Regions from separate parts of the Pseudoalteromonas sp. Isolate3 genome, predicted to be linked through region 2. Evidence: predicted binding sites of a transcription regulator. Region 2 holds the regulator's gene; each other region holds the start of a gene.
The links. The regulator sigma-54, encoded in region 2, starts transcription at its own class of promoters, with help from an activator protein. The targets are predictions, from matches to a motif close to GTTGGCACGNNNNTNGNNT.
Positions count from the first base shown of each region.

Region 1 (4,351 bases), on a different contig from region 2:
AATCAACGCCAATTTGAATTACAAGTTAAATTGATGAAAACAGCCGAAGAGCTCGATGAGCGTCAAGATCAGCTGTTACGCATTGTTTAAGATGACTGAGAGGGTAGAGTTATGAATCCTGCATTATGGATCAGTAAAACCGGGCTTGACGCCCAGCAAACCGATATTTCGGTGATCTCAAATAATCTCGCGAATGCCAGCACGGTCGGTTACAAAAAAAGCCGCGCCGTATTTGAAGATTTACTATATCAAAACATTAACCAACCAGGTGGTCGTTCGTCACAAGACACTGAAATGCCATCGGGCTTAATGCTAGGTGCCGGTGCCAAAGTGGTTGCTAACCAAAAGAACTTTTCACAAGGTAACATGCTTACCACAGAAAATTCATTGGATTGGATGATTTCAGGTCCTGGTTTTTTTGAAGTGCAATTACCTGATGGCAATATTGCCTATTCACGTAATGGTCAATTCACGACTGACGAAGATGGTCGAATTGTGACATCGGGAGCGGGTTTTCCCTTGCAGCCTGAAATGAATGTTCCAGATGATGCACAATCAATCACTGTTTCGCAAGACGGTGAAGTGTCAGTTCGTATCGCAGGGCAACCAGACAATGTGGTAATTGGTCAGCTAACTATTAGTGATTTTATTAATCCATCGGGTCTTGAGCCCATGGGGCAAAACTTATACACAGAAACCGCTGTTAGTGGTGCGCCTGTGCAAGGTAACCCAGGTATCGATGGTTTAGGCAGTGTGGTTCAAGGTTCTCTTGAAACGTCTAACGTGAATGTGACAGAAGAGCTCGTTAACTTGATTGAAACACAACGAATTTATGAAATGAATTCAAAAGTGATTTCAGCGGTTGATGAAATGCTTAGTTACATTAATCAGCAGCTTTAATGGGTAGGAGGCAGCATGCGTAATATTATCTTAGTCACATCGGCAGCATTAATGCTGGGTGGTTGTATGACAACGCAAAATCATCATGTGGTTCAGGATGACCCTTACTATGCGCCTATGTACCCGGAGCCTACAACAGAGCCTATGGTACCAACGGGGTCGTTGTTTGATAGTTATTCATCAAATGACTTGTACTCAGATAAAAAGGCTCTACGCGCTGGCGATATCATCACTGTTAAATTGCAAGAGTCTACTCAAGCGACCAAAGCAGCTAAAACCGAAACAGATAAAGAAACGGATGCGAGTTTAGATCCAGTAATTGGTCTGGGAGGTAATCCAGTTAACATTGGTGGTGATAGTATTCAATTTGGTATTGGCTCGGGGGCATCGTTTAAAGGTGACTCAAAGTCTAATCAATCAAACAGCTTATTTGGTGATATTTCTGTCAACGTGATGCGTGTTTTACCCAATGGAAACTTAGTTATTCGCGGTGAAAAATGGCTTACGTTGAACACTGGCGAAGAGTTTATTCGCCTTGAAGGCTTAGTTCGTCCAGAAGATGTTTCAGCTAGTAATACAGTAACATCAAACCGAATTGCCAATGCGCGAATTCAATATTCAGGTAAAGGGCAAATTCAAGAAACACAAAGCGCAGGTTGGCTGTCTCGTTTCTTTAGTAGTTCGCTTTTCCCATTTTAGAGGAACAAAGTCATGAATGGGTTTAAATACATCATCGCTCTTTGCTTAATTAGCCTGCAGTTTTCTGCACAGGCTGAGCGAGTCAAAGATGTATCTATGGTTGAAGGTGTTCGTGCAAACCAATTAGTCGGTTATGGTTTGGTTGTAGGTTTGCCAGGCACAGGTGAACAAAGCAGATTTACTCAACAGAGCTTTAAAGCCATGTTAAATGGCTTTGGTATTACTTTACCAGATAGCTTAAAACCTAAAATTAAAAATGTTGCAGCCGTTGCTGTTCATGCAGAGCTACCGGCATTCAGAAAACCAGGGCAAACCATAGATATTACGGTTTCGTCTATCGGGAGTGCAGGTAGTTTACGCGGTGGTACCTTATTACAAACCTTTTTGAAAGGGGTTGATGGTAATACGTACGCGATTGCACAAGGCAGTTTAGTTGTTGGTGGTCTAGGTGCTGAAGGAGCTGATGGTAGCCGGGTCATTATTAACACGCCAACGGTAGGTCGTATTCCAAACGGTGCCATTGTAGAGCGTGCTATTAAGAGCCCGTTTATGCAAGGTGACTACATTACCTTTAATTTAAACCGCCCTGATTTCACAACGGCAAAACGCTTAGAGCAAACAATTAATGATTTAGTTGGCCCTGATAGCGCGCAGGCAATCGATGCAGCCTCAGTTCGTGTATTGGCACCGCGTGATGCATCTCAACGTGTTGCGTATTTGTCTACTCTTGAAAACTTAGAGTTTAAGCCGGCAGACACCGCTGCAAAAATTATTGTTAACTCGCGCACTGGTACAATTGTGATTGGTAAAAATGTGAAGCTGCAGCCTGCGGCTATTACGCACGGTGGTTTGACGGTCACTATTGCTGAGCTGCAAAATGTGTCACAACCAAATGCCTTAAGTGAAGGTGAAACCGCTGTCACAAATCAAAGCATTATTGATGTTAATGAAGATGACTCACGTGCTTTTGTATTTAACCCTGGTGTTAATCTTGATGATCTCGTTCGAGCCATCAATGAGGTTGGGGCCGCACCGGGTGATTTAATGGCGATTCTAGAAGCTTTAAAAGAAGCGGGGGCGATAAACGGGCAACTGGTTATCATTTAAATTAAAGCGCGCTTTCGAGCGCGTTTTTGTTTCAAGTAGTTATTAAATCATTCAGCTCACAGATATCAGTCAAATCTTTGTTCTGAAGTCACTCCATTCCTATATCAGTTATTAGCTATTCATTTATATAGTTTTTTGTTGGCGCAATTTTTGCATTTTATTTTTCATTATTAACTATTGTGTCAAAAAGCTGATGGATACTAATCATCTCGACAAGCAAAACTTTTTTGATTTAGGTAACTTAGACTCATTACGTCAAAGTGCTTTGAAAAGTGATGCCTCTAGCGATGCGTCAAAAGAGGCGCTGAAAAAAGCGGCGGCACAATTCGAATCTATCTTCACTCAAATGCTTCTTAAAAGTATGCGTAAAGCAAATGAAGCGTTTGAAGATAAAGACAGCCCATTTAATTCAAGCGGCGTTAAGTTTTTTGAAGAGATGCATGATCAACAAATGTCGGTTGAGCTTTCATCTAATGGCTCGCTCGGCCTAGCTGACTTGATAGTGCAGCAGCTTTCGCCTGACGGTAAGAAGTTTACTCCTGGTTCTGTGCTTAGAACTACTGCTGACTTTGATAGTGATAAACGGGCAAGCGGTGTGGTTGATAGCAAAACTGATGTTAAGGCTGAACCGCAAGCTGTCGCAGATACAACAGCAAACGAGCAAACAGAAAACCGCTTTGAAGATGTGGAGTCTTTTATTAGCTCTGTTTGGGAGCACGCAAAAAATGCTGCACAGAAGATTGGTTTAAATCCTGCTGTGATGGTTGCTCAAGCAGCCCTTGAAACAGGTTGGGGTAAACACATTATCAGTAAAGCCGATGGCACAAGTAGTAACAACTTATTCAATATTAAATCGGATACGAGCTGGCAAGGTGATAAAGCGAGCAAAGTCACGCTTGAGTTTGAACAAGGCGTGCCAGTTAAAAAGCAAGCAAGTTTCCGTTCTTATCAATCGATTAAAGACAGTGTTAACGACTTTGTGGATTTCTTAAATGAAAACCCACGTTATCAAGAAGCACTCAATAATACTGCAGAGCCTGCAGCCTTTTTAGATTCGTTACAAAAAGCAGGTTATGCAACTGATCCAAATTATGCCGATAAAATTAAGCAGGTATTGAAGCGTGTTGAGCTTCAAAGTGTCGCTGCTTCATTGGTACGTTAAGGAGTAGACCCTGATGTCATTTAGCTTATATGACATAGCAAATGCCGGTGTAAGAGCTAATTCTGAGCTTTTACAAACCACCAGTAAAAACATAGCCAACGTTAATACCGAGGGCTATGTGCGTGAGCGTACAGAGTTCACAACCATGATCGACAACCAAGTGGGTCGTGGTGAAACGTATCGCTTACTGAATGAATTTGCGCAGAAGCAATTAAATAGAGATACCTCTAATAAAACATTCTTTGATCAATTTGTGACTGAAGCAAGCCGTGTAGATAGCTTGTTTTCTGAAGAGTCAAACAGCTTATCAACGAGTGTCAATTCGTTTTTTAACAATGTACAAGAAAGCTTAAATCAACCGTCATCAACAGTAGCTCGTTCACTGGTAATGACTGATGCACAAAACTTAATTGATCAAATGGACAGATTATCGAGCATTGTGGTTGACCAAAAAGCAGTGGTAAATGAGCAACTAGAGATTTT
Region 1 is NZ_JAKEVN010000113.1:6,543-10,893, forward strand. It holds gene L1D46_RS17095 (flagellar basal body rod protein FlgF) at 1-90, shown strand, start outside; gene flgG (flagellar basal-body rod protein FlgG) at 112-900, shown strand; gene flgH (flagellar basal body L-ring protein FlgH) at 916-1,599, shown strand; gene L1D46_RS17110 (flagellar basal body P-ring protein FlgI) at 1,612-2,706, shown strand; gene flgJ (flagellar assembly peptidoglycan hydrolase FlgJ) at 2,900-3,868, shown strand; gene flgK (flagellar hook-associated protein FlgK) at 3,882-4,351, shown strand, end outside.
Region 1: a site for sigma-54 is predicted at 2,844-2,862, ahead of flgJ (flagellar assembly peptidoglycan hydrolase FlgJ). Genes of this name have one in related genera too.

Region 2 (4,351 bases):
AAAAACAAACGGATGGTTCCGTAATGAGCGCCAGTGCTGAAGAAGTTCGTTATGATGTTGCGAAACGCTTCTTAACCTTAAACGGTGAAGCTGAAGTTACCCAAGCTGGTCAAAAAGTAACAGCGAAAAGCATTACCTATGATATGGCTCAGCAGCTTATCAGTGCTGAAAAAGACGAAAACTCATCAGATCGTGTACACACTATTTTAGTACCTGTTGAAAATAAAAAAGACAATAAAGGCCAACCATGAGCACATTAAAAGCAGAGCTTTTAGCTAAGAGCTACAAAGGCCGCCAAGTGGTTAAAAATGTCGGTCTGGAAGTTGAAGCAGGCAGTATTGTTGGCTTGCTTGGCCCAAATGGTGCTGGTAAAACCACGACTTTTTACATGATTGTAGGCCTAGTTCCGAGCGACAAAGGTAAAATTAGCATCGATGATAACGATATTACCCTTTTGCCAATGCACAGCCGTGCGAGGTTGGGTATTGGTTATCTACCGCAAGAATCTTCGATTTTTCGAAAGTTAACAGTTTACCAAAACTTGATGGCTATTTTAGAGACTCGTAAAGATCTAAATAAAACCACGCGGGAAGAAACTCTAAATAGCTTATTAGATGAATTTAGCATCCAACACATCCGTGATAGTCAAGGTATGGCTCTATCTGGTGGTGAACGTCGCCGCGTTGAAATTGCTCGCGCATTAGCCGCTAATCCTAAATTTATCCTTTTAGATGAGCCTTTTGCTGGTGTTGATCCAATTTCAGTGTTAGATATAAAGAAAATTATTGAGCACCTAAAAAATCGTGGTATTGGTGTACTAATTACTGACCATAATGTTCGAGAAACCCTTGATGTTTGTGAAAAAGCCTACATTGTTTCTCATGGGGAGCTAATTGCATCAGGCACACCTGAGCACGTATTAGCTGACCAAACTGTACGCGATGTTTATCTAGGCGAGCAATTTAGGCTGTAACCATTACGCCACCGACTAGAGCATCTGCTAGACTTATAACAATGACAATAAATCGATAATAACTTAACTGTCTTTGCACAGTTATCGATAACTTAAAAAAAGGATTGTTAGGGATACATGAGGCAATCATTACAGCTGCGCATGGGCCAGCAACTTACAATGACTCCACAACTGCAACAAGCTATACGTTTGTTGCAGCTCAGTACATTGGATCTCCAACAAGAAATTCAAGAGGCGCTAGATAGTAACCCTTTACTTGAAGTGGAAGAAGCGGATTACAACGAAGAAAGCATCGGCAAAAATGAGCAAAAAGCTGAATCTGACGATGTGCAAGTCAGCGCTTCTGCAGACGAAGCACCTAGCGAATATGAACAAGAAAGCAGTGATGCTCTAAATAAAGACACTGTAAGTGACGATTTAGCTATGGATGTTACATGGGATGAGTACATGAGTGCCGCTCCATCAACATCATCAGGGCCAATGCCAGAAGATGAATCTATTTATCAAGGTGCATCGACCGAAACCCTTCACGAATACCTTATGTGGCAATTACAGCTAACTCCCTTTAGTCCGACTGATGAAGCGATTGCTGTGGCAATTGTTGAGGCTATCGATGACTCTGGTATTTTAACGGTAAGCTGTGAAGATATCGTCGAGAGCTTTAATCAAAATAGTGATGAAGAAGAAATCGAACTTGATGAAGTCGAAGCGGTCCTAAAGAGAATTCAATTGTTTGATCCTGTCGGTATTGGGGCGCGTAGTTTACAGGAATGCCTGTGTATTCAACTTCGCCAATTCGATGCAAACACGCCATATTTAGCTGAAACTAAAATGGTTTTATCTGAGCATATCGAATTATTAGCGAGTCGCGACTATCGAACTTTGATGAAAAAGACTAAGCTTAAAGAAAATGAGCTTAAAGAAGTAATGACGCTAATTCACAGCTTAAACCCTAAGCCTGCGGATAGCATAGTACGCGAAGAGTCTGAGTACGTCATACCTGATGTATCAGTGAAAAAAGTAAAAGGTCGCTGGGTGGTTGAGTTAAACCCAGATAGTATGCCAAAGATTAGAGTGAACAGCCAATATGCGGCTATGTCTCGCTCTGTTAAATCAAGTAGCGACAGCCAATTTATTCGCTCTCACTTACAAGAAGCAAAGTGGTTTATTAAGAGCTTAGAAAGCCGTAACGATACACTATTAAAAGTGACCAACTGTATCGTTCAACAACAACAAGCTTTCTTTGAGCATGGCCCAGAAGCAATGAAGCCGATGGTGCTAAATGATGTTGCTGAAATGGTCGAAATGCATGAATCGACGATTTCACGAGTAACAACGCAAAAATATATGCATACCCCTAGGGGTATTTTTGAGTTGAAATATTTCTTCTCAAGCCATGTCAGCACTGAAAATGGTGGTGAGTGTTCTTCAACAGCAATACGCGCTTTAATCAAGAAGTTAGTCGCTGCAGAAAACTCGGCTAAACCATTGAGTGATAGCAAAATTGCAGATATATTGGCTGAGCAAGGAATTAAAGTAGCTAGACGTACAATTGCAAAATATCGTGAGTCTCTAGCAATACCTCCGTCTAATCAGCGTAAGAGTTTGATTTAGACGTTTTACATAGAAGGAAAAATGCTTATGCAACTAAATTTAACTGGTCGTCATGTAGAAATCACTGATTCATTAAGAGACTATGTAAACACCAAGTTTGCGAAACTAGAAAGGCATTTTGACCATATTAATAATGTTCATGTCATTCTAGATGTAGAAAAATTAAGCCAAAAAGCAGAAGCAACTTTACATGTAAACGGAGGCGAATTGTTCGCTTCTACAGAACATCAAGATATGTACGCAGCCATTGACTCGTTGATCGATAAGCTTGATCGCCAAGTCATTAAACACAAAGAGAAATTAGCTCGACATTAAATTATGAAACTAAGTTCACTTACTAATCAGGACTGCAGCAAAGCTGCGGTCCTTTTTAATAGCAAAAAAAGAATTCTTGAATATATCAGCGAACTGGCTCACCAGCAGCTTCCTCATTTATCTCAACAAGATATCCTAAATGCTTTACTCAACCGAGAGAAGCTAGGTAGCACCGGTATTGGCCGAGGTATTGCTATTCCACATGGCCGAATGAGTGGCGCCGATGAACCTCAGGCGTTTGTCATAGTGAGTGAATCCCCAATCAATTTTGATGCAATTGATAATCGCCCTGTTGACATTTTCGTAGCACTCATCGTACCAGATGGTGACTCTCAGCTTCATCTAAAGACCTTATCAACAATTGCTGATAGACTTAAAGATAAAGAGTTTTGTAAACAGCTGCGTAGCGCTACTACCGATCAGCAACTGTTTCAGGTTATATCAGCAGAGGCATAAATGGAATTAATCATTATCAGCGGTCGCTCAGGCTCAGGTAAATCGGTCGCTTTACGAGTACTTGAAGACTTAGGTTATTATTGCGTTGATAATATTCCAGTCAATTTACTGCCTTCGCTCGTGCGTAGCGTATCAGATAACTACGATAAAATAGCGGTCAGTATTGATGTGCGTAACCTTCCAAAAGAGCAGCAAGAATTTAATGATATTCTTGAGTACCTGCCAGGTTTCGCAAATCCAACACTTTTTTACTTAGACAGTGATGACCAAACCCTGATAAAACGCTTTTCAGAGACTCGTCGTTTACACCCATTATCCATTGATTCTTTGCCACTTGATCTGGCTATTAAACAAGAAAAAGTCTTACTCGATGTGTTGATCACTCGTGCTGATTTTATGATTGATACCACAGATCTCAGTGTTCATCAGTTAGCAGAATCAATTCGCGAAAAGATTTTGGGTAAAAAGGATAAAAAACTGATTATCACTTTTATGTCTTTCGGCTTTAAACACGGTATTCCAAAAGAAGCTGATTACGTATTTGATGCACGTTTTTTACCTAACCCACACTGGGAACCTGATTTAAAGCCGCTAACGGGTCTAGATCAACCAGTAAAAGATTACTTAGCTAGCCACAGCATAGTGCAAAAGTTCACATGGCAAATTCAAACATTTGTACAAACATGGCTACCACACTTAGAGCGTAACAACCGAAGTTACCTTACCATTGCCATTGGTTGTACTGGTGGCCAACATCGCTCTGTTTACTTAGCGCAAACAATTGGTGAGAGTTTTGCTAAAAGCCATGACAATGTAAAAATTCGCCACCGTGAACAAGACATTTAATTAGGCACTATTATAATGCGCGCTGAAGATACCTTTTTAATTCAAAACAAACTCGGCTTACATGCTCGCGCAGCCACTGTTTTAGCCCAATTAGCAGTACAATTTGATGCTAAAATTACGCTTTATCAAGACGATAAAGAAGCTGAA
Region 2 is NZ_JAKEVN010000002.1:43,424-47,774, forward strand. It holds gene lptA (lipopolysaccharide transport periplasmic protein LptA) at 1-251, shown strand, start outside; gene lptB (LPS export ABC transporter ATP-binding protein) at 248-973, shown strand; gene L1D46_RS01020 (RNA polymerase factor sigma-54) at 1,091-2,587, shown strand; gene hpf (ribosome hibernation promoting factor) at 2,615-2,902, shown strand; gene ptsN (PTS IIA-like nitrogen regulatory protein PtsN) at 2,906-3,358, shown strand; gene rapZ (RNase adapter RapZ) at 3,359-4,204, shown strand; gene L1D46_RS01040 (HPr family phosphocarrier protein) at 4,220-4,351, shown strand, end outside.

Region 3 (4,351 bases), on a different contig from region 2:
ATTTTGCTTTAAAGCCACCACACTTGGCAGCATGCCATGCAATAACGGTACTTGCGGACGGATACAAAGGCTCACTTTTTGGTCGAGGTTTAGGGTTAGGTTGCCCATCAGGTTTAACCTCTGCTTTCGGCTCTACTTGTTCTGGCTCAACATTCTTTTGCGTGAGCGTGCACCCAGTTATAAAAAACGTGCCTATAACAAGCATAAAACTGGCTTTATTAGCTAAGCCCATATCAGTTAACTCCTTGGGTTAATTGAATTGGTAAAATGGCTGTAAATACACACCCTTGAGGGTCATTATCAGTAATAGAGAGCTTACCGTTTAATTGCTCAACGGTTTCTTTGACTATGGTTAAACCCAGTCCGCTGCTCATTTCAGTATGTTGTTTTGCATTCTTGCCTTGGTAAAAAGCCCCGAACACAGCGGCTTTTTCAGTATCATCAATGCCTTCGCCTAAGTCGCTTACATTCAAAATTAATTGCCCCTGCTTTAAGCTTGCCTTGATTATCACTGACTCATGTTCTGGCGAAAACTTTAACGCATTTGAGGTCAGCTGAATAAGCACCATTTCAAGTAGTTCTATTGATATAAACAAGGCCTTATTTGGTAACTCGTTAACCCAAACAATGGATAAGTCACGCGCAGATAATCGGTGCTCAAAATGACGCTCAATTTTATTCATCATCACGTTAAAATTAAGCTCGCTCAGGCTTTGCTTACTAGTGCGGATAGCGTTGTAACTCAATAAGCTTTCAATCATGACTCTAAGTCGCACCATACTTTGTGTTATTAGCTCAAGGACTGCTTGTTGCTCGCTATTGATTGGGCCAACAATTTCATCTGCAAGTAAATCTGTGCCTTCAACCATAGAAGCTAGGGGGGTTTTCAACTCATGTGTCACATGACGCAAAAAAGTATCTTTTTGCTGCTCAAGCATATGTAACTGTGCTTGTACCCATTCAAGTTTATTGCCTAATTCAACTAATTCTGAAGAACCACGAACATGAATTTTTTGCTGCCAGTGCCCTTGCCCTAATTTATCAATAACATTGGTAAGCTCTCGTAGGCGTCCGCTGATCCGCCATAGAAATCCACCACCTACCAATAGCGTGAGTGGAATTAATGCTATTAACCAATTAATAAATGAAGCTTGTAGTGCTTTTAATTGCTGTTGGTTTTTTGTGATCCGTAATTCATTTTGCTCTTTAAGCCAGTTTGTTTGTTCACTGATAAGCTTGCTAGCAGGAGCAAACAGCTCACCATCTTGCTTTTGTTCAACTAGCAAATGCTGCTCTGCAAATTGTAATACCTCAGCAAGCTGACGCCACTGCGACACATAATCAGCTGTAGGGCTCAAAAAAATAAGCTCATCAACACTTTGCAAAGAAGATTGCCACTTGTTAGCAATCAGGCTATCGAGAGATTCACTCTTAAGCACCCAATTTTGTCGAGTCGCCCTTTCTAAACTATTTAAGTCTTGTTTAAGGTTATTGAATGCTTTGGTAAGTTCGTAATTGTCACCGACGATTTCTTGGGTCAGCGCAAGCTGCTTATTAAGGGCATTTAAAAACAAAATCACCACTAAAGATAACGGCAGTAAAGACAGCAAAATACTACAAACGAACTGACCAATGAGACTAGGCCGCCAGTTGACTAACTGTTTCATTTTTATCGCTACTTTATTTTGCATATTCACTCTCAACATAATTGCTGATGCTGATTATTAGTGAATAAACTTAGACACTCGCTGAATCCGACCTTAAAAAGTACGGACTTTTACCCAAAAACTGATACATAGTTGCTATTTAGCAACACGCTAACTCATTGAAACAAGGTGAATAAAGCTTAGTCGCCTAAAAAGCGTTGCAAAAAAGACACAATACTCTGTAACTATTTCGCATTAAAAACCACACAAAATATATAACCCACTGATAATTAACACATTTAAAAACTGGCACCAATTTTGATAACTACAAAGTAAATTAGTCATTTAGGACACAAAATGAAGATTACGGCCATTTCAGCCGCAGTGTTGATAAACCTAGTTACGGTAGACTGTTATGCATTCGATCTGCAAACGACTTTTAACGAGCTAGATAAAGACAGTAACGGCTTTTTGAGTGAAGCAGAGGCATCTGAAGATGCATTATTACATAGCAACTTTACTCAAATAGATAGTAACCAAGATGGTCAAATTTCATTTTCTGAGTTTCAGTCGTTTATTCAATAGGAGATTGTAATGAAACAACTTTTAGCAGCGTTTTCGCTCATGTTTTTGGTTATCAGCGCTACCGTTTTAGCATCACAAATGGATGTTCGATTTGCTAAATTTGATACAAACGCCGACGGTGAGATTTCTTTAGCTGAAGCGACTAAGCACGATAACTTACTTAAGCAATTTGCCGACCTAGATGAAAACGGCGATCAAGTTTTGTCTGAACAAGAGTTTGAAAAATTCAAACCTTAACGGCTTAAAGTGCTTGCCATAATCCCAGAGGGAATGTGTAAACGGATTTAAATTATGGGAGTTAAATTATGGCAAGCACTTTTATTTATAAAGGAGTGTAATTATGAGAATTTTCTGGCTTGCTTCATGTACCTTAATTACAATAAGCTTCAATAGCTTAGCATTAGATGTAAAACAAAGATTTGATCACTTAGATAAAGACAAAAATGGCTTTTTGTCTTTGCAAGAACTGTCATCCCAACCACACTTGCAAAAACGCATGGCAGAGTGGGATACAGATAAAGATCAACAAATTTCGCTCCTAGAATTTAAACACTATTTAACAAACAAGAGTTAAAGTAATGTCAAAATTAACCTTTGCCAGCCTAATTTTATGTTGTGGATTTAGCACATTGGGTTTTGCTGCAGATAGTATTGGTGAAAAATTTAAACAACTTGACCGTAATGACGATGGCTACCTTACTCGCTCAGAGTCTGCAAGAGATCCTGCTCTATGGTCACGTTTTAAAAATTACGACAGCGATAAAGATAATAAATTATCGCTGAGTGAATTTAAGGTCTACGCAAGTAAATAAAAATGTCTATTTGATTATTTAATTGCTGCTGAGTTGCAGTTTACTGCAACTCTGATAATGTTTTCATAATTCAATAAAAACTATTAGAAGATTATGAAACTCATCATCAGCTTACTGGCAACAGCTTCGATAAGTTGTTTTGCCAATACCACAGTAATTTACAATGTAAATGGTTACACACCAACCTACAAAGGTGAAACTCAACACTTTTCAACACTGGTTTTTAAAGACGGTAAAGTTGTAAAAACCGGTAATGACTCAATCAAAAAAAGCTTTCCTGATGCCACCACGATTGATGGCCAACAAGCCACGTTATTGCCTGGTTTGATTGATGCCCATGGCCATGTGATTGGTTTAGGTAATAACCTTTCACAACTTGATGTTAGAAGTACTCGCTCGGCAGATGAAGTTGGCAAAATGCTAGCTGAGTTTGCTAAAGATAAACAAGGCTGGATCATTGGTCGAGGTTGGAACCAAGAGCAGTGGCCTGGTGGACAGTTCCCAAATGCTGCTGATTTAGACAAGTATTTAAAAGATAAACCCGTAGTGCTTTCTCGAGTTGATGGCCATGCTGTGTGGGTAAATTCAAAAGCAATGGAGCTTGCAGGTATCACCAAAGAAACTCGCTCTCCTGCCGGTGGTGAAATTATAAAACTGGATTCTGGTTTACCTTCAGGGGTATTCATTGATAAAGCCGAAACGCTTATTACTCAGCATGTACCAAAAGCAAGCCATGCCAGCATTAATACTGCATTAGATAATGCAGGTAAACATCTACTTAGTTTAGGGATTACATCAACCCATGATGCCGGTATCGATTATGATACCTGGCAAGTGTATAAGCAGCGCTCTGAACAAAGCACCCTTCCCGTTAGAATAGTAGCCATGCTAAGTGCTGCTGATCCTCAGCTAGAAACAATGCTTAAAGCGGGCCGATATAAAGATATGAATGACATGCTGTCGATTCGTAGTGTCAAAGTGTATGCTGATGGTGCGCTAGGAAGTCGTGGTGCAGCCCTAATCGAGGAATACGCAGATCGAAAAAATCACCATGGCTTAATGCTTGAAACCCAAGAAAAGCTTGAGCAACTATTCAACTTAAGCTTTACCCATGGCTTTAGTGCTAACACCCATGCAATTGGTGATAAAGCCAATCACGTAGTGCTAGATGCCTATGAAAATGTGTTTAAAAAAACCGGTGGAATTTTACTTCGTAACCGAATTGAACATGCACAAATTGTTACTCCTGAAGACATTCCTCGTTTTAAAACGTTAAAAATCATTCCATCAATGCAGCCTGTTCATGCA
Region 3 is NZ_JAKEVN010000001.1:97,701-102,051, reverse strand. It holds gene L1D46_RS00465 (hypothetical protein) at 1-232, opposite strand, end outside; gene L1D46_RS00460 (HAMP domain-containing sensor histidine kinase) at 234-1,691, opposite strand; gene L1D46_RS00455 (EF-hand domain-containing protein) at 2,004-2,231, shown strand; gene L1D46_RS00450 (hypothetical protein) at 2,241-2,468, shown strand; gene L1D46_RS00445 (EF-hand domain-containing protein) at 2,572-2,805, shown strand; gene L1D46_RS00440 (EF-hand domain-containing protein) at 2,810-3,043, shown strand; gene L1D46_RS00435 (amidohydrolase) at 3,137-4,351, shown strand, end outside.
Region 3: a site for sigma-54 is predicted at 1,952-1,970, ahead of L1D46_RS00455 (EF-hand domain-containing protein). Genes of this name have one in related genera too.